3 regions of the Pseudoalteromonas nigrifaciens genome follow, and region 2 is predicted to be linked to each of the others. Evidence: predicted binding sites of a transcription regulator. Region 2 holds the regulator's gene; each other region holds the start of a gene.

Region 1 (8,160 bases), 1.1 Mb from region 2:
TTGTAATTTTATTTGATAAACGCTATCGCACCTCATCGCCTCAATCAACAAAAGAAACAGCGGAGAGCGAAGCATGAATCGTAAGCTTTTAGCTATAGCACCGTTACTGGTTTTTGCTTTTATTTGTGTGTTTTTATTCCAAGGGTTATTTGCTAACCCGAGGGAAATACAAACAGGGCGATTAGGGCAATCTATGCCAGAATTTAGCCTGCCAGATCTAATGCAAGATAATAAGCTGTGGAGCAATGAGCAGTTAAAAGGTGAGGTTTATTTATTAAATGTATGGGGTACCTGGTGCCCTACATGTTTAGCAGAGCTAGGCTACTTAACTAAATTGCGCGAGCAAGGCGTTAAAATTATAGGCTTGTACTATGTGCAAGGTTACGATGCCGATTTTGACGGGCCATTTGATATGCAAGCACTGCGTAGTGACGTAACCAATATGCTAACGCGTGCTGGCGACCCATATCAGTTTAATATTTTAGATTTACATCGCACACTGTCGTTAGATTTAGGTGTGTCGGGTGCGCCAGAGACTTTTTTAGTTGATAAAAGCGGCACCATTTTGTTGCACCATACCGGTGATATAAATCCGCGAGTGTGGCGTGCTAAGTTTGCACCAATTATGCAGGAGCTCAAATAATGAAGTGGTTGTTATTAACCCTTAGCCTTTTTGTCAGTATGGGGGCGCTTGCTCAGCAAGACCGTTACCAATTTGACAGTAACGAGCAAGCGGTTCGCTTTGAAGAGCTAACCAAAGAGTTACGTTGCCCTAAGTGTCAAAATCAAAATATTGCCGACTCTGATGCGGTAGTAGCAAAAGATTTACGCGAGCGAGTATTAGCTTTAGTAAAAGATGGTAAAACGAAAGACGAAGTAATAGATTATATGATCGATCGTTATGGCTACTTTGTACATTACGATCCACCAGTAACCCCTGCAACTTTAGTGCTGTGGGTTTTACCGGTATTGATTGTGATTTTTGGTTTTGGTTTTATTGTTATTCGCCAACGCAAAGCATCGGTAAAACAAAGCTGGAGCAACAACGACGAAGCAATGTTAGTTAAATTAATTGCTAAAAATAAACGTCAGGAGCAAAGTTAAATGATTTTAATGTGGGCGTCTTTTGCTTTACTCACACTTATTGCACTGTTGTTTGTGATGTTGCCTTTTTTAAAAAAAGAGCGTGTTAAAACCATTACGCACAATGCGAACGCAGAACTTATTAGTATTTATGAACAGCGTTTAGTTGAGCTACAAAACGACTTAGAAAACCAGCGAATTGATGCACAAAATTACAGTGAGTCAGTGATCGAGCTCAAACGTCGCTTACTCAATGAGCTCTCTCCTGAAAAGTCACTTAATAGCCGTGGTAATAATCGTATTTTTGCCTTAACAGGCGGTGCGTTTGTGATTGCCCTAACCGGTATTTTTTACTCTATGACCGGTAATCAGCAGCAAATATCGGCTTGGCACGATGCTATGGATAACTTGGCAGAGTACGGTGAGCGAGCTGTTATGCAAAAAGGCGAGCCGCTGAGTGAAAACGAGCTGCAAGCATTTGCATTGGCACTGCGAACTAAGCTTAGCCAAACGGGGGATGACGAAATTGCTTGGATGTTACTGGGCCGTGTGGCTATGTCATTGAACGAATTTGATATGGCGCAGCAGTCGTTTGATAAAGCGTTGCAAATGAATCCTGCCAATATGCAGGTGCTTATTAGTTACAGCCAAGTGCTGTTACTTGAGGGCAGTGAAGCAAGCATGACACGTGCTGCAGGTATGCTTTCAAAAGTACTGCAAGAAGAGCCGCAAAATTTAGATGCTATTTCTTTATTAGCACTCATTGCTTACGAACGTAAAGATTGGGTACAAGCAAAAGCAGCGTTTGAAGTATTACTTGCCAGTATGGATAAAGCAGATACCCGCTATAATATGATTGCGCAGCGTATTAGTGAGATTGAACAGCAACAAGCACAAAATGTTGACGTTACAAAGAGTGCAGCAATTAAAGTGACAGTAAATGTAAGTACAGAGCTTAAAAATAAACAACCTGAAAACGGAATTTTATTTGTTTTTGCAAAAGCGTTAAATGGCTCTCCAATGCCAATAGCGGTTGCTAAGCTTAACGAGTATCAATTTCCTATTACAGTTGAACTAAGTGATGCAAACTCTATGGTTGCAGGATTAAACTTGTCAAGCGCAGAAGATATAGTTATTACTGCACGTATCTCTAATGATGATTCAGTAATGCCAAGTAGCGGTGAGTTAGAAGGGCATTCAGCAGCATTAAAACGTGAAAGTACCCGTCAGTTGCAACTGCAAATAGACACATTAATACCTTAAGGATACGCGATGTTAAAACATGGTTTAATTTATATATTTTTGTTAGTGCTGGCCGGGTGTGCACAAGTACCTGATAGCCAAAAGGACGAGCGCGATCCACTACAAAATATTAACCGCCCAATATACGACTTTAATATGGATGTTTTAGACACATACATACTAAGACCGGCCGCCGTAGGGTATATCACGGTGACCCCTGTACCAGTGCGTCAAAGCTTAGTGCATTTTACCAATAATATTAGTGCGCCGGTAGATATGATCAACGCCGGTTTACAGGGTAAACCAGGTAATGCCAGTGTTAGCTTAGCACGTTTTTTAGTTAACTCGACCGTAGGTGTTTTTGGTTTATTTGATGTGGCCAGCTCATTAGGGCTAGAACATGTAGATGAGGATTTTGGGCAAACATTAGGTGTATGGGGTGCAGGTGATGGTGCTTACTTGATGCTACCTGCTATGGGGCCTTCTACAGCGCGTAACTTAACCGGCGATGTAGTTGATAACTTTGTTTTACCTGAAATAGCGTTAACTACACCACAAACAATTTTAGTGTTTGCGTTAAAAGCTGTTGAGGCCCGTGCATCACTAATTGCGCAAGAAGGTTTATTGAACGATTCACTAGACCCTTACTTATTTATTAAAGATATTTATTTTCAACGCCAATTATACGAACTTTACGACGGTAACCCGCCAATCAAAGAAGAGCCTGATGACTTTGATGAAGATTTTTTAGAAAGTTTGTAAACCTATTAAAAACGCCAGCAATGCTGGCGTTTTATTTTCTCATTAGTGATTAGAAAGTTGTTATTAAACATTGCTCATTAACTGCATTTGCTCGTTCACCCAGCTAATTGCTTCGTGGTAAGCATCGGGTACTTTATCATCTAAACCAAGTTGTTGGCTGATCTGATTAGCTGCCTGCCAATTGCCTTGCTCATAAAACTTAACCAAGTTTAAGTAGCTTGCAAGCAAGCCCTCGTCATTAAGTAAAGCGGCTTTAATCTCATTAGATAATGGCAGCTTTTGCATCACACTTTGCATACTCTCATCTAATATAGCATCCATAAGCGACATCATGCCGGTTAAAAAAACCATTCCTGTGTCTTTAAACTTACCATGCGAAATAGCCAGTAACTCACTAAAACGCGCCCGAGTGAGCGATAACCTAATTAGCTCCATAGGCTTATCTGTTGAAACTTGCGCTGCAAATAATAAAGATAAAAGCTTTTTAATTTCATTGGCACCAAGGGTGATAAGCGCTTGTTTTATTGTGCTTATTTTTGCACGTCTAGCAAATGCTGCAGAGTTTGAATAACGCAGTAACTTATAAGATAGATTTACATCTCGCTCAAATATATCGGTGATCTTTTTTAGATCCATATCAAGCGTTGAGGTCTCATAAAGTAGTTCGGCTAATGTCATACCAGAGGGGGGAAGCGCTTTACTTTGGATCATCTCTGGTTTTGAAAAGAAAAACCCTTGAAAATAATCAAAGCCAAGTTCCAATGCTTGGTTATACACCTCATGGGTTTCAACTTTTTCAGCAAGTAATTTTAGATGTGGATAAGGTTTTAAATCATCAATAATTGTTTTAATTGTTTCTATATTACAGGTTAAAAAGTCAATTTTTATAATATCAATAAATGGATAAAAGTGGCGCCACACAGGTTGATGAATGTAGTCGTCTAAGGCTAATGTATAACCTTTTTCTTTTAAGTCTTTAACAATAGCAAGTAAACGCTTACCAGGTTGCACCGTTTCGAGTATCTCTACCACCACAGCGTCTTTACTCAGTAAAGTAGGGTAGCCTTTTAGTAAAGTTTCTAGAGTAAAATTGATATATGCTGGTTTATTGTCAGTTAAATCCTCAAGGCCAAAATTAAACTGGCTGCCTTCTATTAGGCGTGTTGTTGCCTCATCTCCATCTATATCGGGAAACACGTTATTTACACCATCACGAAATAGTAATTCATAGCCAATAAGCTTTTTATCGCGATCTAAGATCGGTTGGCGTGCAGCGTAAAAGTACATAAAAAATTCCGTATAGATAAAAAATAACTATTGATTGTAACAATATATGGCAAAACATTAAAAATAGCATGATGTAAATAAGCTTATCTTAGATTAATAACATATTTTTAATAAGTTACAGAAATTTTGACTTAAATATATACGATTTGTTTGTTTTTAATTCACTAAAGTTGACATGTTGGAATTTTAACTATTACCCATGCTATAGTGACAGAGAATGGTTTTTATCCCAATACTGTCTTAACTATAATATTTTAAGAGTCATTATTTGGATCAAAAGCCTGTTGCAATTTATTAGTGGAGGCGAATTTGGAAACAGGAATGATTATTTCACTAGCATTATACTTTGTTGTAATGCTAGGTATAGGATTGTATGCATTTAAGCAATCAACCAGCGATGTTTCAGGTAACATGTTAGGGGGCCGTAATTTATCACCAAGTGTTGCTGCGCTATCTGCAGGTGCATCTGATATGAGCGGTTGGTTACTTATGGGCCTTCCCGGCGCTATGTATCTTTTTGGTTTGAGTAAGGTTTGGATTGCGATTGGTTTAGTACTTGGTGCTTGGGCAAATTACTTCTTAGTTGCACCTAGGCTTCGTGTTTACACTGAAAAAGCAAATGATTCAATTACGATCCCGGATTATTTTGCAAATCGCTTTGCGGACAATAAGAATATATTACGTGTTATTTCAGCTATTGTTATTATTGTTTTCTTCACACTTTATACCTCATCTGGCGTGGTTGCTGGTGGTAAGTTATTTGAAAATTCATTTGGAATGAGCTATGAAGTTGGCCTTTATGTTACTACTGGCGTTGTAGTACTTTATACGCTTTTTGGTGGTTTTTTAGCGGTAAGTTTGACCGACTTTGTACAAGGTTGCATTATGCTTATTGCGCTATTAGTCGTACCAATAGTAACGTTTACTATGCTTGATCACCCAGTAATGGAAACGCTCGCTAATGCAAGCTATGACCTGTTACTTATCTCGCCAAAGGCCAGTGAAGTTCACTCTCTAAATATGCTAGATTGGTTTGCTGGTGGCTCTACCATCGCAATTATTTCTGCGTTAGCTTGGGGCTTTGGTTACTTTGGTCAGCCTCATATTATAGTACGCTTTATGTCGGTACGTTCAGTTAAAGATATTCCAGCAATGCGACGCATTGGTATGTCTTGGATGACATTATCTGCAATAGGCGCAGTACTAACTGGTTTATTTGGGGCAGCCTTCATACTAGAAAATGAAATGCCGATAAATGATAAAGAAACAATATTTTTAGTGCTATCTGAATTGGTTTTTCATCCATTGATTGCTGGCTTTTTATTAGCAGCTATTTTAGCGGCTGTAATGAGTACTATCTCTTCACAATTGCTAGTGTGTTCAAGCTCGTTAACTGAAGACTTTTATAAAATATACCTGCATCGCGAAGCCTCTCAAAAAGAGCTGGTTTTTGTTGGGCGTATTAGTGTGGCATTAGTTGCTATGTTTGCTATTTACTTAGCTTACGATAGAGATAGTTCTATTTTAGACTTAGTGAGTAATGCGTGGGCAGGCTTTGGCGCTGCATTTGGACCACTCGTATTGTTTAGCCTTTACTGGAGAAGAATGAACTTTGCTGGCGCCTTAGCAGGCATGTTAGTGGGGGCTTCAACAGTACTTATATGGATATACGCACCAATTACCATTAATGGTGCGAGTTTAAGTAGCGTTATTTATGAAATAGTCCCAGGCTTTATTTTATCAAGTATTGCGATTGTATTAGTTAGCTTAATGACCAATGAGCCAGCTAAAGAAATTACAACCTTATTTGATGAAGTAGAACAAGAACTATAAAAAGTTATAAACAAAAAAAGGGAGTAACTTAGGTTACTCCCTTTTTTTATGCAAAATTTATTAACTCGCTTTTTTGTCGCTACTTTCTTCTATGGGTGCAACATTATCTGCTTTTTTGCCTTTTACAGCAGCTTTAGGGGCTATAGGCTCTTTACCACCTTTTAATATTGTCATGAAGTCATCTTTACTTTTTGCCATTTCTAAAGCGAGTGACTCTACTTGTTGCTCACTTAATGGTACATCAACTTTTTCTAGCAAAATTTCAAGCGACTCTGCAATATCGAGCATTTTATCATAGGCATCAGCTTCTTTTTTGGTAGTAAACGTCATGCGCTCGACTCCGTTTCGTTCTACAACATATTTAACAACAACAGCCATGATTTCTCCTGCTTACTTGCGTGGCATATAGTATATATAAACCATTAGATTACTGTTTTTATGTACAGTACAAGTTTGTGCCTAAATTTGCAAGTCCCCTAATTAATATTAAGTGATAATAGTTGACAACAAAGATTAACTTTACTTTATTTAACTTAATCACTTTTGTGTACCGTTGCAGTTAAGGATCTCACAGGGAGTGAATGTTAGGTTTAAGTATTTAATAAAGTGCAGGTGTAAAAAGCCTTTTGCGTTATGACTTAAACATATAAACAACAAAGTAAATGTTCATGTATGAACAAAAAAGGAAGAAAGATGAAAAAACTAAAATATAGTATTTTAGCTGCAGCTTTTTGTATGTTGCCAGTAACTCTTACCTACGCAAATGTTGATACCTCAGCAATAACTCAGCAAGTAAAACAGGCGGCTTTAAATATTAATACTGCTGATGTTAGCCAGCTATCTAAGCTCCCTGGTATTGGTAAGAAAAAAGCACAAGCTATTATAGATTATCGCGAAGCAAAGGGTAACTTTACATCGTTAGAGGATTTGAAAATGGTAAAAGGTATAGGTAAAAAATTAGCTGCAAAGCTTGAAGGTAAGATTTCGTTTTAAGTTAAAAAGGGCGCGTTAAGCGCCCTTAGTATATTGGGTTAATGCTTCACATAAATGCTTTTTAGCAAAGTTAATCTCAATTGGAGTCGTTAGTAGTGGGTAACACAACCCACCGAGTAGTAAAAAAGGGATGAGTAACCAGCCTTCAAATACGGCAAATATTAAAAACAGCGGACTGAGTAATAATAATTTTATAATACGAAGTAGTACTTTATTAACAGGTGAAAGCATACTTAAAGAAATCGCTATAACAGCTTGTCTGTCACGTATTTTTAAATGTTTTAGAGCATTAATTTGGCTTGAAAAAAACACAAGCATTACAGCGACCTTTTAGTCATTAAGCGACTCGTTACCAGTAAAAATAAAGTGGCTGCAAACAGCGCAAATATTACTTCCATCCATGCCGGCATACTTAGCCCCGCAAATTGCCAGTCAATGTTTCCGCAATCACCAGTGGCTGCAAAAAAGCTTGGGATCCACTCATGTAATGGCATAAAGGCAGGAAAGTTAGGTTCAAACTCACAGCTAAATGCAAAAGGATCAGTGGTTGTTTGCATTTCGATATGCTCGCGGGCAATTATAAATCCCCAAACACTAGAAACAGCCCATACACTATAGGCGAGCAAGCGAACCCCTCTATGCTCTGGATTACTTGTACCAATAATACCTGCAATAAGTAAACCTAATACCGCAGTACGCTGATATATGCACATGATACATGGCGCCAATCCCATTTTATATTGAAAAAACAGTGCCGTTATTTCAAGCAGAAAAACAATACCACTAAACAAAAGCCAAGGAGTACGTTGGGTGGGTAATTGTGCAAGCCAGTTCATAATAAATCCGTATTTAAATAAGACGCTAGATTATGACGTAGGATAAAGTTAGGGGCAAGCAAAACGACTTAAAGCCTACCCACATGCATTTATGATGATTAAAGTTAAGGTTATAATTCTAAAA
Region 2 (8,160 bases):
TGAGCGTGGTGAGCTTCATTAATGTCAGGTTGTTCTACTATGCTACTCATTAGTTCGCCTCCCCATCGGCATCAAGTGCTGCCTGTATTTCACTTGGTTGAATTACATCACCGGTATCATTACCCCATGCATTACGCTTATAAGTAATTACCGCTGCTAATTGCTTTATAGAGAGCTGTTTAGCAAAGGCTTGCATGGCTGTGCCGGGGCTTCCGTGAATAACAATATCAATGTGGTCTTTTATATCGCCAAGCACTATCGGGCTGCCTTTAAGTGCAGGAAAAACGCCTGGCAAACCTAACCCTGTGGGCTGATGACATGCAGCACAATTGGCCATATACACTTGCTCACCCAAAGTCATTAATTCTTCTTTAGGGAGTGTTTGGTCAAGTAATGCAGCATCTGCTGCTGCTGCTTTTTGCTTTGCTTGTTTAGCATCTGCTAGCCAAACTTTAAAATCGGCCTCTGACTTAGCCTCTACTACCACTGGCATAAAGCCATGATCTTTACCGCATAGCTCAGCACACTGACCGCGATAAATACCGACTTCGTTTATGTTGGTCCACGTTTCGTTAATAAACCCCGGGTTTGCATCTTTTTTAATAGCAAAATCGGGCACCCACCAAGAATGAATAACATCGTCGGAGGTCATTAAAAAGCGTACTTTTTTATTGATCGGTAATACCAGAGGCTTATCTACCTCAAGTAAATAGTTGGGGTTTTTATCGGCTAGGTTAGCAATTTCATTTTGCGGTGTGGCAAGTATTGAGTAAAACTCAACATCTTCCCCCATATATTCGTAATGCCATTTCCATTGTGAACCAGTTACTTTAATAGTGATATCCGCTTTACTGGCATCTTCCATCGCTATTAATGTTTTAGTTGCGGGGACTGCCATTGCTATTAAAATAACAAATGGAATTGCTGTCCAGAGTATTTCTACTTTGGTACTTTCGTGAAATTGAGCAGCAACTGCTCCTTTAGATTTACGATGATGAATAAGTGCCCAAAACATAACGGCAAATACAATCACGCCTATTACACAGCATATTAAAAATATGGTCATGTGTAGTTGATAAACATTATTACTTATATCGGTTACGCCTTTGCGCATATTATATTGGCTATTTGCCAATGCTAACTGCGGAAAAACAAACAATATAAGCCACAAGGTAGAGCTCAATTTACCCATGTGACAGCTCCTTTAATACTGTTGCGAGTGCAAAACAAAAAGACATAAGCTTTAAATGCCAATTTGTTATTTTTGTATTGCTGCCGGATATATAAATATATTTTCTCAAAACTAAAGCTGTGAGTTATTGTTAGTCCAGCCCATTAACAATTAGTTAATAATTGAACAACTAGCAAGTTTTAGTTTGAAAAATAATCAAATAATATTAGGGGATTAGCGTAAATATGGGATTTATTTAATTTTGTTCTAAGCAGGAAGTGAGCAACAGCAAGGGTTACAAATAAAAAGACAGCGATAACGAGTATTAAATACTTAAATGATAAAAAACATAAACTTAATATAATTTTTTCATTGCAGCGGAATTTTCACAAAAAAAAGGCAAAAAAAAGCGCACTAAAAAGTGCGCATTAATTATCTGAGCTATTAAATTATGCCGATATTTTACATAGCTATAACAGCTTAATTGTCACATCCAGTCAGCATTACGAATAACCCCAACAGCTAAGCCTTCAATATTAAAAGATTCGTTTTCAAGATCCACTTCTATCGACGAAAATTCTTTATTTTCAGCATGCAATAATACTTTTTTGCCTGCTTTTTCTAAGCGTTTTACCGTTACATCGTCATCAACGCGGGCAACAATAACTTGGCCATTTTCGGCAACTTGAGTGCGATGAACAGCCAGTAAATCACCATCCATAATACCAATATCTCGCATGCTCATACCATTTACACGCAATAAAAAATCGGCAGCGGGTTTAAACATTAACGGGTCAATTTTACAATGGCTCTCAACATGTTGTTGCGCCAAAATAGGTTCGCCGGCAGCTACACGGCCTATTAACGGTAAACCAAGTTGTTCTGGTTCATCTTCTTCAATAAGTTGAATACCACGGCTAGCGCCTGGTTTCATTTTAATAGCGCCTTTTTTAGCCAGCGCTTTTAAATGCTCTTCTGCTGCATTAGCACTTTTAAAGCCTAATGTTTGTGCAATTTCTGCGCGTGTAGGAGGCATACCAGTGTCTTTAATAAACACTTTAATAAGTTCGAGTATTTGCGCTTGGCGGTTAGTTAATGGTCGCATACAACTGGTTTTCCATACAGTACATTTAACTGTGAGTATATACAGTTATCTGAAAATCGCAAATTTAAATTACTCCTCGCCTTTGCTGCCAAAGGTGGCATTGGTCTAAGCTTAAAATTACCAAGTAAATTACAGATAAAATTACGCAGATCACGATAGTGTTAGTTTTACGTTACATTAATTACATAACTACTAAGTTGTTGCTGTTATTAAAAATTAGTTAACTATCGTTTTTGTAATGGGCCTTAACTTCATCAATGTGAATTAACGGAGAGTGTTATGAATATCACTGTAGCGGTAATAATTAACGGTCCTAAACGTAAAGTATGGGCGGCAATAACTGACATCGAAAACAGTGCCAATATGCTGTCTGGCATTATTGATGTAAAAATAATCGAGAAGCCACCACAAGGGCTAGTGGGCCTAAAATGGTTAGAAACACGAAAAATTTTTGGCAAAGCAGCCTCAGAAACCATGTGGATCACCGAAGCTGTTACTAATGAATACTATTGCACTCGCGCAGAAAATGGCGGGGCAGTTTATACCACTAAGCTGTCACTTACCGCCGCCGAACCTAGCACCTGTTTAACCATGACTTTTTCTGATAGCTCTGAGTCTATTTGGGTAAAAATGATCTCTGCAGTGATAGGGTTTTTTCTTAAAAGTTCGATGCGTAAAATGCTAAAAAAAGATCTCGATGAAATTAAGCACTATGTAGAAAGCAAAAAGTAGCACTGTATTACCATGCAGTAGCTGCACTAATTTGGCTATCATATCGCCATGAAAAATCGTATTATCGGTTATCGTTTTCAACCTTTAAAGGAGTAACAATGAGTATTTGGCATCAACCTATTACTTTAGCGTTTTGTAAGCAGTTAGACCAAGGCATAAATGGCCAAGGTACACTGATGAAAACCATGGGGATTGAAATAACTGAAATTGGTGATGATTACTTAGTTGCCACTATGCCAGCAATTCCTGCGCACCATAACCCTATAGGCATGGTGCATGGCGGAGCAAACGTGGTTTTAGCCGAAAGTGTTGCCAGCTACGCGGCTAATTTTGTGGTCGACTTCACTAAATTTTATTGTGTAGGGCAAGAGATCAGTGCCAGCCATTTAAAAGCCTCGCGTAATGGCACCTTAACCGCCACCGCAAAAGCGTTTCATATTGGCAAACGTAGCTCAGTATGGGAAATAAAAATAACGAATAGTCGCGGCGAGCTTTGCTGCGTATCAAAAATGACCGCAGCTGTTGTAGAGCGCAAAGGCTAACGCTATTTTTCTAGCGGGTAAATAGTAATTTCCATGCCTGCACCAATTGCCGATATACGTAATAATGTATCGGCGTGCAGCGCTTGGTTAAAACACTTTGGCGAAGTGCCCGATTCAAAACCAATATCAAAGGTACGGCGCGAACAACTCAACCATTGCTTAAGTGCAGCCCGCGAGCATGACTCTACTAACTCACATAAGTGGTTAATTGCTTTATCCGGTGAAGATATTTCGCCTGTTACTTCTATACGCGCTAACTGACGGTATTCGTCTTTATCATAATGTAAAATAGTGGCGATTTTTTTTAGGTCAGCTACAAGCACGCTAATATCTTGCTTTGACTCAAGCTCTAGGTCTACATTTAAAAATTGAATTTCCGACATTGTCTGCTGTTTATCCTCTAATTAGTTCGCTGTAAACTTTAACGCAGTTTTACGCTTATACCAAATCAACTCTGCAATATTCACCTTTTTTATCTGAATAGTCGGCTATTTTTACGCATTTATTGACGCTTTACTTACTCTTATTTCACGAATAAAAAATATTTAAGCACCAAAAGCTCACTATTATAAAAGTGCTGAGCTAGCTCCATAAAAATAGCTAGCTACTCGCATTTAAAATTTAACCACTATTTTTTATTCTAAATGTTTAAATCGACTTAAGTGCTGCTTTAACATTTCGCGGATTCAAATCTGAAGTGCATAACGTTTAGGCGGCTTTAGCCGCCAAGTGATCCTGCATCAATTTTGCAGGCGTTTCAAATCCAAGTGTCTTCCTCGGACGATTATTAAGTTGCTCAAGTACTGGTATAACTTGCGCTGGTGTTACCGCCTTAAAATCGGTGCTCTTCGGCCAATACTGACGTAGTAATCCATTCGTGTTTTCATTCAATCCGCGCTCCCATGAGTGATAAGGGTGAGCAAAATAAACAGGAACACTTAAAGCCTCTGTGATTTGCTCGTGATAAGCGAACTCTTTTCCATTGTCAGCCGTGATGCTATGAAGCGCTGACCTATATGGCCTTAATAGCTCTATCGTCGCCGTAGTGACGGCTTGTGCTGTTTTGCCTGCCACCTGAGTTGATACAGTGAATTGGGTAACCCGCTCTACAATGGTAACAAGGGCGCCTCGATGACCTTTACCTATGACGGTATCTATTTCCCAATCTCCGATACGACCTTTCTCATCAACTATTTGTGGGCGCTCTTCAATGCTAACGCGATTTTTTATTTGCCCTCGGTTTGTTTTACCATGACTGCGCTTGTGATATTTCTTACCGTGTCGGCGCAGATGTAGGTATAACTCACCACCTGCTTTTTTATCTTCCCAGATATACAGATAAATGCATTCATGGCTGACAGACAGTTCACTTTCTTTGCGTAACCATCCCGTTATTTGTTCAGGACTCCACTTCTCATTAAGCTTCTGGGTAATTAAAGCTATCATTTCAGGTGTCATCTTAAGCGGTTTTCTTACACTTCTTCGGCGAAACAAAGCCCGCTCATGAGCTTGTTTGTGTCTGTAACCTCGCTTACCTGTATTTCTAGAAAGCTCTCTTGAAATCGTAGATTGCGATAAATTAGTTAGCTCAGCAATACTTTGTTGCGTAAAACCGCTTTTCTTTAGAACGGCGATCTGGCATCTTTGCGCATAGGTCAGTTGTTTGTAATGTCTCATTGTAAAATCTCTTGCCGGAGAAAAAGCAGTTAGTTTATGAGCAACTGACCACTTAATCTAGCCAAAACAAGTTATGCACTTACAATTTGAATCTAGGTTTGGTTTTCAGCAATCAACTCATCCCGTTCATCCAATAATTGTAAAACCAAAGCAATAGCAGACCAATCTAACGATAAGTCATGCTGAATACGCGCAGCCTTTTTAACTAAGATCACTGTTGATACCGTAAATTGCCATTCTGTAACGCGCTCGCCCTCAATAGGAATAGCAATGCTGTGCTCAACCAATTCATATAATATGGCTTCGCTAATATCACTACTCACACACAATTCTTGGCTAGTGAGTAAATTGCCTTGTGGTGCCTCGATAATTTTCATTATGACTTGCTCCAATTGCTACGGGGGTCAAAATGGGCTTTTTCGGCCAGCTCTTGCCAAAGCTTTTTGCTAACATCATCACTCAATGCTGGATTAACAATTTTAATCACAGCAAATAAGTCACCTTTGGCTTTTTTACTAATTAACCCTTTACCTTTAATGCGTAAACGTTGACCCGATTGACTATTAGCTGGAATAGTTAGTTGGATTTTTCCGGCTAATGTAGGTAAATTTATTTTAGTGCCCAAAGCAGCTTCCCATGGTGCAAGAGGTACCACTATATTTAGGTCATGCCCCTCAACGTCAAATAATGGATGAGGCACTAAGCGAATTTGCAAATACAAATCGCCATTAGGGCCATTTGCCGAACCTAATCCACCTTGGCCTTTTAAGCGAATGCGTTCGCCATTAACCGAGCCGGCAGGAATTTTAACTTTAAGCGATTTTTTAACTTCAGATACACGGCCACTACTGTCTCGCTGCGGCAGCATAAACTCAATTGGTTTAACGGTATCGACTAACGTTTCTTCAAGAAATACCGGGAATTCAATTTCCACATCTTGTCCTTTTTGCGCACGAGCGCCACCAGTTCTGCCCTGCCCGCCATGGTTAAACCCACCTGCGCCGCCAAACATTGAATTTACAAAATCAGAAAACTCCTGATCGGCTTGGGGATCACCTTGCTGATAATGGTTTTGTGACGAGCCATAGCTACCGCCATAATTTGCTTGCTGCTGAGCACGGTTTTGTTGATTACGACGTAACACATCGTATTTAGCGCGCTCTTCTTTGTTGTGAATAACTTCGTAAGCTTCACCTATCTCTTTAAACTTTTCCTCGGCTTGAGGTTCTTTACTTACATCTGGATGATATTTTCTAGCTAGCTTTTTATAAGCTACTTTAACCGCTTTATCGTCTGCATCGGGCGATACTCCAAGCACGGCATAATAATCTATAAATTTCATTCGCAATCCAAATCACAAACTTATGAGCTTTCATCATACTCTTTAAGTAACAACTTTTGTTTATTTAAACAACAATTTAAAGTAGATAACCTGAGCTCCGGATAATAAAACTAAATATAACTATGATTCAATACGTTAGTAAATCTCTTAACCAGAGCTAAGGTTAAATACTAAAGAACGGTAAATATGGCTTAAGTAAACTTTATCTTTTAGCTTCAAGTCATTAAACTAGCCGCTCCTGTAGTTCACGTATGTGATGGATATGACTCGATTTATTTTAGCCTTGTTGGCTTTTTTTGTATGCTTTTCGCTATCGGCTGAAGAATTCACTCGGTTTTCAACCGCTAAAAGACACCTAATTAAAACCCTCCCTAGTAATGCTAAAAGTATTTACTGTGGCTGCGATATAAAAAAACAGGGTAAAAAACTAGTTCCCGACCCCACTAACTGTGGCTATGTGCCACGCAATACACATACCCGCTCAGGTAACGTAAATGCACGCGCTTTACGCATAGAATGGGAGCATATTGTGCCTGCCTGGGAGTTTGGCCACCAATTACAATGCTGGCAAGATGGCGGGCGTAAAAACTGCCGTAAAGTAAGTGCTAAGTTTAGAAAGATGGAAGCCGATATAAACAACTTAGCTCCTGCTATTGGTGAAATTAACGCAGATCGTTCTAATTATCGATTTGGAATGCTTAGTGAAAGCGCCACCCAATACGGTCGCTGTGAAGTTAAAGTTAACTTTAAACAACGAGTAATAGAGCCTCCTTTTTATGCCCGTAAACAAATAGCCGACGCCTATGCCTATATGCAAAAAACTTACGGCTTAAAAATATCAAATAAACAACAGCAGTTATTTAATGCTTGGCAACAACAAGCGTATGCCGCGCAAACCAATACCAAAAAGCTTTAATTTAAAGGTATTAGGAGCCAGTTTAATATTTAACCTGAACTCTGGTTAAGAGATTTACTAACGTATTGAATCATAGTTATATTTAGCTTTATTTTCTCTAGCCAGAGATTTCCAGTGAAAACAAGGCGAATTTACGCGTCAATAGCTGGCCTATTGCAAGTGAATTCAACGCAGTTAGCGCTGAAAATAGCTGCTTGAGATAGGTTTATTATCCGGAGTTCAGGTTATTTAACGGCACAAAAAAGCGCGCTATTGAAGTAATGCCCAATAGCGCGCTTTTTTAATTGAGTTTTATTCTATAAATATTATAGATCTTGATGCGGGCCAAAAATTTCGTAATGAATGTGTCCGTTATTAACGCCTAATTCTAGCAGTTGTTTTTTCACAAAGGCCATAAAATTAGCGGGTCCACACAAGTAAAAGTCGCCGTTGCTCAGTGGCAATTGCGCTTGTACTGCGTGTAAATCCATAAAACCGGTAAAATCAGCTCCTGCATCGCCTTGATTAAACCAAGTCATGGTTTGTAAGCGCGGGTAAACAGTGCTTAGTTCATTTAAATAATTAGCAAATGAGTGCTGCTGAGCATTTTCGCAAGCATGCAAATACATAATATTTTGATTAGCAGTATCGCTTAATAGCGTCTCTAACATTGCTACCATTGGCGTTTGCCCAACA
Region 3 (8,160 bases), on a different replicon from region 2:
GAAAACATATCCGCTTGTTGAAATAACTCACTTTCTAATTCTATTGCGCCAATACCGCAGCGATAAAAGCGCGTGTTAGCCTTAAAAATATCATCAATAACACCTGAAACAGCATTGGCTATAACACTGGTATCTGATGTAGGTATAGGGAAATCATAGAGCAACGATTTTTTATAATACACGTCTTCGTGTGGCGAGCTTGCAGCGAATATAACGAGTCGTTTTGCTAATGATTGCTGTTTCCTTAGTTTGCGGCCAACAATCGCTGCATGTGTTACGAGGGCTGATTTTAATGTATTTAAGTCACTTACTCTTTCCCCAAAACTTCTCGTTGAGTAGATTTCTTTTTTATTCTGTTTTACTTCATTCCAACTTAAACAGGCGATGCCGTTAAGCTCACTTACGGTCCTCTCAACAACAACGCTAAACATGCGTCGCATTGCTTTAGGGTTCTGGTTTGCTAAATCCCATGCACTTTTAATCCCCATGACCTTAAGTTTTCTACCGAGTCGAGAGCCAATACCCCAGACATCGGTAACATCCATACGCATAAGGACTTCCTGGCGTGAGATATCATCATTAATAACAGCAACCCCGTTATAACCAGAGAGTTTTTTTGCCGCATGATTGGCTGCTTTAGCTAGCGTAGGCGTAATGCCAAAGCCTACACCAACAGGCAATCCTGTCTCACGCCATACAGCTCGTCGTATTGTGTGTCCGTAATCAGCCCAGTCATTAATGATTTTAGAAAAACCAGTAAAGCGTAAAAATGACTCATCAATACTATAAACATAATGGTCATCGCAAAAACGATTAATAACCGTCATCATTCTCTCACTCAAATCAGCGTAAAGTTCATAATTTGAAGAGCGTACGATGACATTATGCTGCTCTAAATAGGGTTTAATTTTGAAGTAAGGTTCAAATTTCGGGATATTGAGCTTTCTAGCAATAGGACATATGGCACAAATACATCCATCGTTATTTGTCAGAACAACAACGGGTTTAAAGCGAATGGATGGGTCAAATACCTTCTCCGCACTGGCATAAAATGCCACTGCATCTACGAGGGCAAACATCGATTTACCTCAGCTTTATTTCTGTGTAGGCGGATGCTCGCAGTAACGACGCCTTCGAGCTTAAAGTCATCATCATTAGAGATATAAACAGACTTATAATCTTTAGAGGCAGAGATAAGTAAGCGTTTCGATTTATCTATGATTTTACAAACAAACGAACCGTTGTAACTTGCAACAATAATATCGCCGGTACTTACATCCTCAGCTCTATCAATGACTAATAAGTCACCATCGAATATTCCTACTTCTTGCATGGATTGCCCAGAAGCTATACCAATAAAAGTAGCATTCGGGTGTTTAATGATTAGTTCATCGATTGAAATACCGAGCTCTACATATTCTGCGACAGGAGATTCAAAGCCGGTAATGCCTGCTTCTATAAAAATTGGAATAACGAACATACACACCTCAAGCACTGTTTATATATACAGTGTAATTTAAGGTTCAAATTATGCCAAGGTTCTTTTTGTGAAGACGATAGTTTAATTAGATCTGGTATAAGCATGTTTTAGACTTAAAGATTAAAAACCCCTTTAATAACAATTAGTAAAATTACCATCGGTTTGTTAAAATTTCACAAAGGAATTATGAGCTTACTCAAAGCTTATTTTAATTACGGAATAATTTACTGATGACTTTAGTTAAAAACACTATTGTATCTTTTCTGATACTTAGCTTTATTACTGGCTGTTCAGCCTCTAGACACGCCATCATTTCCGGTGACTCTGAATTAACAGATGCTCAAGTGTGTCGAAATTACCTTAATGATAAAGATATCCTCGCTAAAAATTATACCGCCGAAAATACTGATGAAGCGAACTATATCTACGCGCTTAATAGAGAAGTTAAATATAGAGCACTCACTCAGTACAAATGTGAGATATTAGCCGCGCAAGACAGAAAAGAAATCGCTCAAGGCGTTGTTGCAGCTGTCGTTGCGGTAGGTGTCGTTGTTTTAGCTGTTGCGGCAGCAGGAGCTGGCGGGTCAAATAACTATTCTTCTGGTTATGCATGGGACCAGTTTTATGATGGTAACTACAACTTAGTCTGGCGCTGTCGAGATAAGTCTACGGGCCAATTTGCAAATAACAGCGCTTGCTCTGGACAGTATCAAAATGATAATACATGGACTGGGAAGTAGCTTTCCCAATTAATTTTAAAAGCACAATATCTTAGTTCTAAAAATTAAAATTATCAGTAACCACAAATGAGAACTAGCTTATTAACTCATTTATTATATGTGACATATTTAAACTGAAATAGGTACCTAGAATCATAATGAAAGCATCCACAATTTCACTGTTAGCAACACTTATTTTCTCTGCTGCCTCTTCAGCAAATCAAGAAATCGACTCATTTAGCAAAGCTAAACGACTGTTAGAAAAACAAGTTTATAACAACCACCGCGTTACACTTTATTGTGGTGCGACATTTGACGCTAGTAAAAAAGTAACCGCACCGGAGGGCTTTTCTACAACAAAGTACGTCAAACGAGCTAAAAAAATTGAATGGGAACATGTCGTTCCGGCAGAAAACTTTGGTCGTACTTTTAGCGAATGGCGAGATGGACATAAGCAGTGTGTAAATAGTGTGAGGAAGTCATTTAAGGGTCGAAGATGTGCAGAAAAAGTAAATACAGAATACCGTTTTATGCAAGCTGATATGTTCAACCTCTATCCGGCCATTGGTGCCGTGAATGCGCTGAGAAGTAATCATAACTTTACTATGCTTCCAGCGGCTCAAAGCGATTTTGGACGTTGTGCGATGAAGATTGACGACAGCAAAGCTGAGCCACCTGAAATGGCTAGAGGTCAAATTGCGCGTACTTATCTGTATATGGAGAACACCTATAAACGATACAGCATGAGTAAAGCACAAAGCCAGCTAATGAATGCGTGGGATAAAATGTATCCTGTAGATGCTTGGGAATGTACTAGAGCAGAAAAAATTTCAAAGCTACAAAAGAATCAAAATGATGTAGTAAAAAGTCGCTGTGAGAGTAGAGGTCTTTAAACATATCATCTTAATCATGATTTATGAAAGCTTAGAATTAATAATCAATCAAGTGATTTTTAACGTGAAACTCTCAGCTTTTATTAGTTAGTTTTTAATTCAGAATGAGCAGCTTTGAGCGATAACCGGTCATTGAGATTAGCTAAATATAATAGTTAATTGATTGGTCAAACTGCTCTTTACTCATATATTCATGAAAATGAGCTGCTCGCGCATATTGATCTATTTAACTTTACTCAAAAATTTTAGAAAACTTAGTGATAGTAATACCTTAGGTTATTTGTTAAAACTATATAAAGCAGAAAAATGAGCGTTAAGTCGGCAGAAATATGCGCGATAAGCGGACTATAAAATGTTAGTTTTATATTTGAGTTATTCAGAATTAAAGGTGTCAACTAGTTGAAAAATGTACTTATACTTATGGTTGTTGGATTGTATCTGGTAGCTTGTGGCTTTTTCATTGGTGTTACAGATAGAGCGGCTATGTTTGACGGGGTCAAATGGACTGATGTTGGTACTTTAGTTGTTACATCTCTTGGTTTTATTTTTGGTTTCTATACCTACTTTCAATGGTTAAATAACAAGCGAAAGGAGGATTCATATTTAGTCGCCAAAAGATACATCGCTGCTATAGATGAAATAGAAGAAAACTTACATGAGTTGCGATTTCATTATGATCATATATGTCCTACACCAGGATTGATGGTTGAGGATAAAGATGTATCAATCAAACGTATTGAGCATCTTAATATTGTTTGGGGCAACCTATATCAAGCACGGCGAAACCTTTATAAATCTAATAGAGAGCTATCATTCTGGAATGTTTGTCTAGCTAAAGAGGCTGTAGAAGACTACAACTATCGGAGTTTTTCAAGTTAGTTGTCGCCTCAAGTTAAATTTTATGCCGCCCGCATTTCTTCTTTTTTCTCAGGGTTTAAATTTACTTCATTTATCATTGACCAGTCTCGTGACTTTCCTGACCAACGACTTGGGTTATTCAATTTAGCTGCGTCGTTTACCTGCTGACGCTTAGCTAATATTTCTTTATCTAAACCTGAATGACGCTGGTTTGGCGTCACAAATTTTATACCACTGTGAAGGTGCTCATTATTGTACCAATCAACGAACCCACTTACCCATTCTCTTGCTGCGCTTATATCTTCAAATGCCTTTTCTGGGTATTCTGGGCGATACTTTAACGTTTTAAATAACGACTCAGAGTATGGATTGTCATTACTTACTGACGGTCGACTAAATGATGGCACAATCCCTAACTCCTGTAATGTTGCCAGTAATGTCGCGCCTTTCATTGGGCTACCATTATCTGAGTGCAACGTGACTTGCTCGCGCTTTATTTGCTCCCGACTGCAAATATCCTTCATTAAATCTGCGGCTAATTCACTTAACTGTGTGTCGTAAACCTGCCAGCCAACAACCTTTCGACTAAAAATGTCCATCACTAAATATAAGTATAAAAACTGCCCTTTTACGCTCGTTGGTAAATAGGTGATATCCCAAGTGTATACTTCATTTGCACGCACAGCCTTCAATGCTCTTGGCTTTTTCATCGGCTTAGCCGGCTTTACTTTTTCTCTATGCGTTAATAAGTTATGTGCCTTCATGACACGATAAAACGAACTTTCAGACGCTATCCATATGCCCTTATCAAGCAGCTTAGGGACTATTTTACTGGCCGGTAAATGCCCATATTCGGCTGAATTAACCGTATTAATAATGCGCTGCCGCTCTAACTCTGTGAGACGGTTTGGCGGCTGTTTTTTCGTACTCGTCCGTTTGTCAGTCATATCGTCTGCTTCAATCCACCGCTGAACGGTTCTTAGTGTCAGTCCAAGTAACTCACATGCCTTTTCTTTCCTTGCCCCTGAAGCCTGTGCGTTTGTGATAAGCGTTATTAATTCATGTCGCTCAGTCGCTGTTGTTAATCGTCCTCGTTGAAACCCCAAAGTGCATCCGCTTTTTTTTTGAGTACAAGCAGAGCGGCTGTTTCAGCTAAGGCCTTATCTTTACGATTCAGTTCTTTTTGCAGCTGTTTTATCTCTTGCTTAAGCTGTTTACTGTCTGATTTAGCTAGTTTCGTTGTAGGTCCTTGGGCAAAATCTTGCTTCCACTGCTTAATATGATGCGGGTAAAGCCCTTTATTACGACAGTATTCATTAATGGCTGTTTCATCTAAATGACCACAGTCAATGATCGCGCTGAGTCTTTCTTCTAAACTCCAGTCTTGTGGTCGTTTTTCTGCTGTCATTTGGCTACCCGTCTGGTGTGTTTCAAGTTGATGTTTTTTTGCGAGTGCTATCCAACGCTGTAACGTTGAATAACCGACACCTAAATCATCTGCAATATCTTCTAAGCGAACATCATCACATTGAGATAATGCTTTTTCAACCGCTTGAACTTTAAATTCTTGTGTAAATTGACGTCTCATTATATCTGCCTCTATTAAAAGTTAGAGGCGACAACTATCCTGACACAGGGGGCTATTTGAATAAGTCACTGGACAATATTAGTGTGATATCTTCAGTTTTGAACAATCAATTATTCCATTTTGTAAGCAGTAGACAAAATATGGATGGAGTGATTCGAGAGAAGCAAAGGTTTGACGAGTTACATGATTCAGTTCATAAAATCATTCAACATCGCGTTGATTGTGGCTTTAAGTCAATGTTTACCTTCGAAATATAAATGTAACGAAAAAAACGTTCAAGAGTAACTCCAAACGTGTGCTAGTTTTGCTGCGCTCACAATATGGCACACGGTTGTCACACTTTAACGTGGAGTTGAGGCTGCAGAATTACTTTTTTTAAGGAAAACAGCCTGTTTTATGTGTTCCAAATGCATTACCTAATGCTCTAAAAAGGCTTAGAGTGAATTGTAGGAGCTATTTTTTAATTGAATTTGACTGTTGGAGTTATTCTACAGTCTAGTTAGGCAATAAACCAATGGAAGTTTGATGCTCAATAGTAGGTTTTTCGATAAAGATAGAAGTGTTCAAGAGCGGTGGTTTCGAATGAAATTCCACAGAAATTTTGGGCTGCAGATAAAAGCTGTTTTCTTGTGGCGACTTTACCGTAAATTGGAAAAAGAATTTAAAGCAAAAGATAAAGTTATAAACGGAGCTATAGAAATCACAGTGAAAGAATGCAAGAAGGTCAATGAGGAGCTGTTTCCTGCGACAAAGCAGTTTCTAAATATTGGCCTGTATTTCTTGCTTGCTGAGAGAGATATCCAAGCTTTAAAAGCTGATGCTTTCGCTCATCCTAATGAGACAAAAAGGAATATTGCGTTACGTGCACTGCTTTTAACCATTTATGAGTGGGATATGGGAAAAGTTACTGGACGGCGAATGCAGTTTATATACGAATCGACAGGATTGTCTGATTCTTCAAGGAGTATGGTTGTTGATGCCCTAAAAAAATTAAAGAAAGCAAGAAAAGCAATTGAAAATGAAATTTCTGAGGCAAGGCACAACACTATTGCCCATAGAGAGGCCGACGCTCTACATCAGTACGAAATTATCTCAGAGCTGAAAATCATGGATTTTTCCATAGCTTTGACTGGTTTGTACGAAGCATCAGATATGCTGTTGAAGTCTTTGGTAAAAGCGATGCTTGAAATTGGTACGACGGAAAACCTGTTTAATCAGGTGAATTATCGAAAAAAATAGCCTAACAAGCTGCTGCCGACGAGCGGCAGAGTGCAGAGTTACTAATGTCCGCAATTGGCACTGAGCCGAACTTCGGCAAAGAGCGAGAAGCAGACGGTCGAGTAAACTCGTTTTTGGACAGAAACAATTCAGTAACCTTACTAAATTAGCAAATCAATAAATTATCTTAAGTATGACAAACTCGTTTAATGAAGTGTTCAATCTGAGTGGTGCGAGTTACTTGGCTGCGTGTTAGATAATTTAGACTTATCATACTTAACGGATTGAAAGTGATACTGTTCGCTCTGACAAGTTAGCACTACTGACAGATCAACCATTAATTAAATCATAATCTTATGGGTTGGGTTTACCCACAACGCCCCCATATAATTAATGCTTAATACTGAGTAATTTATCGTGGAGGTTGCAGTGGCTGATATTCAGAAAGCATTTATAGATTATCATGATCAAATAAAACTAGGCACATATGATGAAAATAAGGCGTTGCGCGATAAGCGAGACTTACTGATAAATGGGCTTAAAGAGTCTTTACGTGACGAGAAGATTCCTAATACCGAAAAGAAACTGACCTTTTCTAAGATCGATCAAGGCTCTTACTCGATGCATACAGGAGTCAAACCTCTTGATGATGACTATGATATCGATGTTGGGGTGATCTTTGACATCAATACTGATGACTATGATTCAAAAAAATTGAAGAAACTTGTTCGAGATAAACTCGATAAACAAAATAATAGAAACGTTTCATATAACCGACCTTGTATTAGCGTCAACTATGCCGCAGGCTATCATGTTGATATACCTGTATATGCCAAAAATGGCGGAAATATACATATTGCATGGGGCAAAGAAACGTCCTCAGAACACGTCTGGTATGAGTCAGACCCAGAAGGTTTAAAGCAATGGGTCAAGGACGTTTCTAACGATGGTGAGCAAAGAGCACAATTCAGACGCTGTGTGCGATACCTTAAGCGCTGGAAAAACAAAAATTTCACATCTAACGGCAATACTGCTCCCCCTTCAATTGGATTAACAATCCAAGCAAAAACTTCTTTTGTTTACAAAAAAGAAGACGACCTATCTTGCCTTATAGGCATAGCAAAGAGTATTCGTGATAGCTTTACTTTATCGTTTAGTGTTGATGATATGAAGTTTTATAAAGTCGTGGATGTGCCACTACCAGTTGCGCCAGGCAAAAACGTTTACTATAAGATGACTAAAAAGCAACTTGATAACTACTATAACAAAGTTGATGAACTAGTCGAAGCGTTGGAGGCCGCTCAAGAAGAAGAGAGTCTCTCGGAGAGTAGTACAATTTTAAACAAGGTATTTGGCGACTTCCCTGTGATAAGCGACGCTGTTAAATCGAATAAGCAGCCCTAC

Evidence for each region. Region 2 encodes LexA, which represses DNA repair genes until DNA is damaged. Its sites were predicted from a motif close to TACTGTATNNNNATACAGTA; they were not measured.
Region 1: PNIG_RS04395 (YebG family protein) is a predicted target of LexA. The motif match lies at 6,636-6,655, and genes of this name have one in related genera.
Region 3: PNIG_RS19770 (LexA family protein) is a predicted target of LexA. The motif match lies at 1,493-1,512, and genes of this name have one in related genera.

Annotation. Positions count from the first base shown of each region.
Region 1 is NZ_CP011036.1:921,661-929,820, forward strand. It holds gene PNIG_RS04360 (heme lyase CcmF/NrfE family subunit) at 1-77, shown strand, start outside; gene PNIG_RS04365 (redoxin family protein) at 74-643, shown strand; gene PNIG_RS04370 (cytochrome c-type biogenesis protein) at 643-1,104, shown strand; gene ccmI (c-type cytochrome biogenesis protein CcmI) at 1,105-2,346, shown strand; gene PNIG_RS04380 (MlaA family lipoprotein) at 2,356-3,087, shown strand; gene PNIG_RS04385 (EAL and HDOD domain-containing protein) at 3,151-4,374, opposite strand; gene putP (sodium/proline symporter PutP) at 4,696-6,207, shown strand; gene PNIG_RS04395 (YebG family protein) at 6,268-6,585, opposite strand; gene PNIG_RS04400 (ComEA family DNA-binding protein) at 6,901-7,200, shown strand; gene PNIG_RS04405 (DUF6170 family protein) at 7,216-7,518, opposite strand; gene dsbB (disulfide bond formation protein DsbB) at 7,518-8,036, opposite strand.
Region 2 is NZ_CP011036.1:3,349,571-3,357,730, forward strand. It holds gene ctaD (cytochrome c oxidase subunit I) at 1-50, opposite strand, end outside; gene coxB (cytochrome c oxidase subunit II) at 50-1,192, opposite strand; gene lexA (transcriptional repressor LexA) at 1,659-2,276, opposite strand; gene PNIG_RS15805 (SRPBCC family protein) at 2,556-3,008, shown strand; gene PNIG_RS15810 (PaaI family thioesterase) at 3,107-3,550, shown strand; gene PNIG_RS15815 (hypothetical protein) at 3,553-3,933, opposite strand; gene PNIG_RS15820 (IS30 family transposase) at 4,259-5,227, opposite strand; gene PNIG_RS15825 (chaperone modulator CbpM) at 5,320-5,604, opposite strand; gene PNIG_RS15830 (DnaJ C-terminal domain-containing protein) at 5,604-6,569, opposite strand; gene PNIG_RS15835 (endonuclease) at 6,832-7,485, shown strand; gene hmpA (NO-inducible flavohemoprotein) at 7,791-8,160, opposite strand, start outside.
Region 3 is NZ_CP011038.1:45,860-54,019, forward strand. It holds gene PNIG_RS19765 (Y-family DNA polymerase) at 1-1,079, opposite strand, end outside; gene PNIG_RS19770 (LexA family protein) at 1,064-1,480, opposite strand; gene PNIG_RS19775 (hypothetical protein) at 1,711-2,220, shown strand; gene PNIG_RS19780 (endonuclease) at 2,358-3,092, shown strand; gene PNIG_RS19785 (hypothetical protein) at 3,492-3,971, shown strand; one part of gene PNIG_RS19790 (IS3 family transposase) at 3,992-5,058, opposite strand; one part of gene PNIG_RS19790 (IS3 family transposase) at 5,058-5,538, opposite strand; gene PNIG_RS19795 (hypothetical protein) at 6,121-6,777, shown strand; gene PNIG_RS19800 (nucleotidyltransferase domain-containing protein) at 7,186-8,160, shown strand, end outside.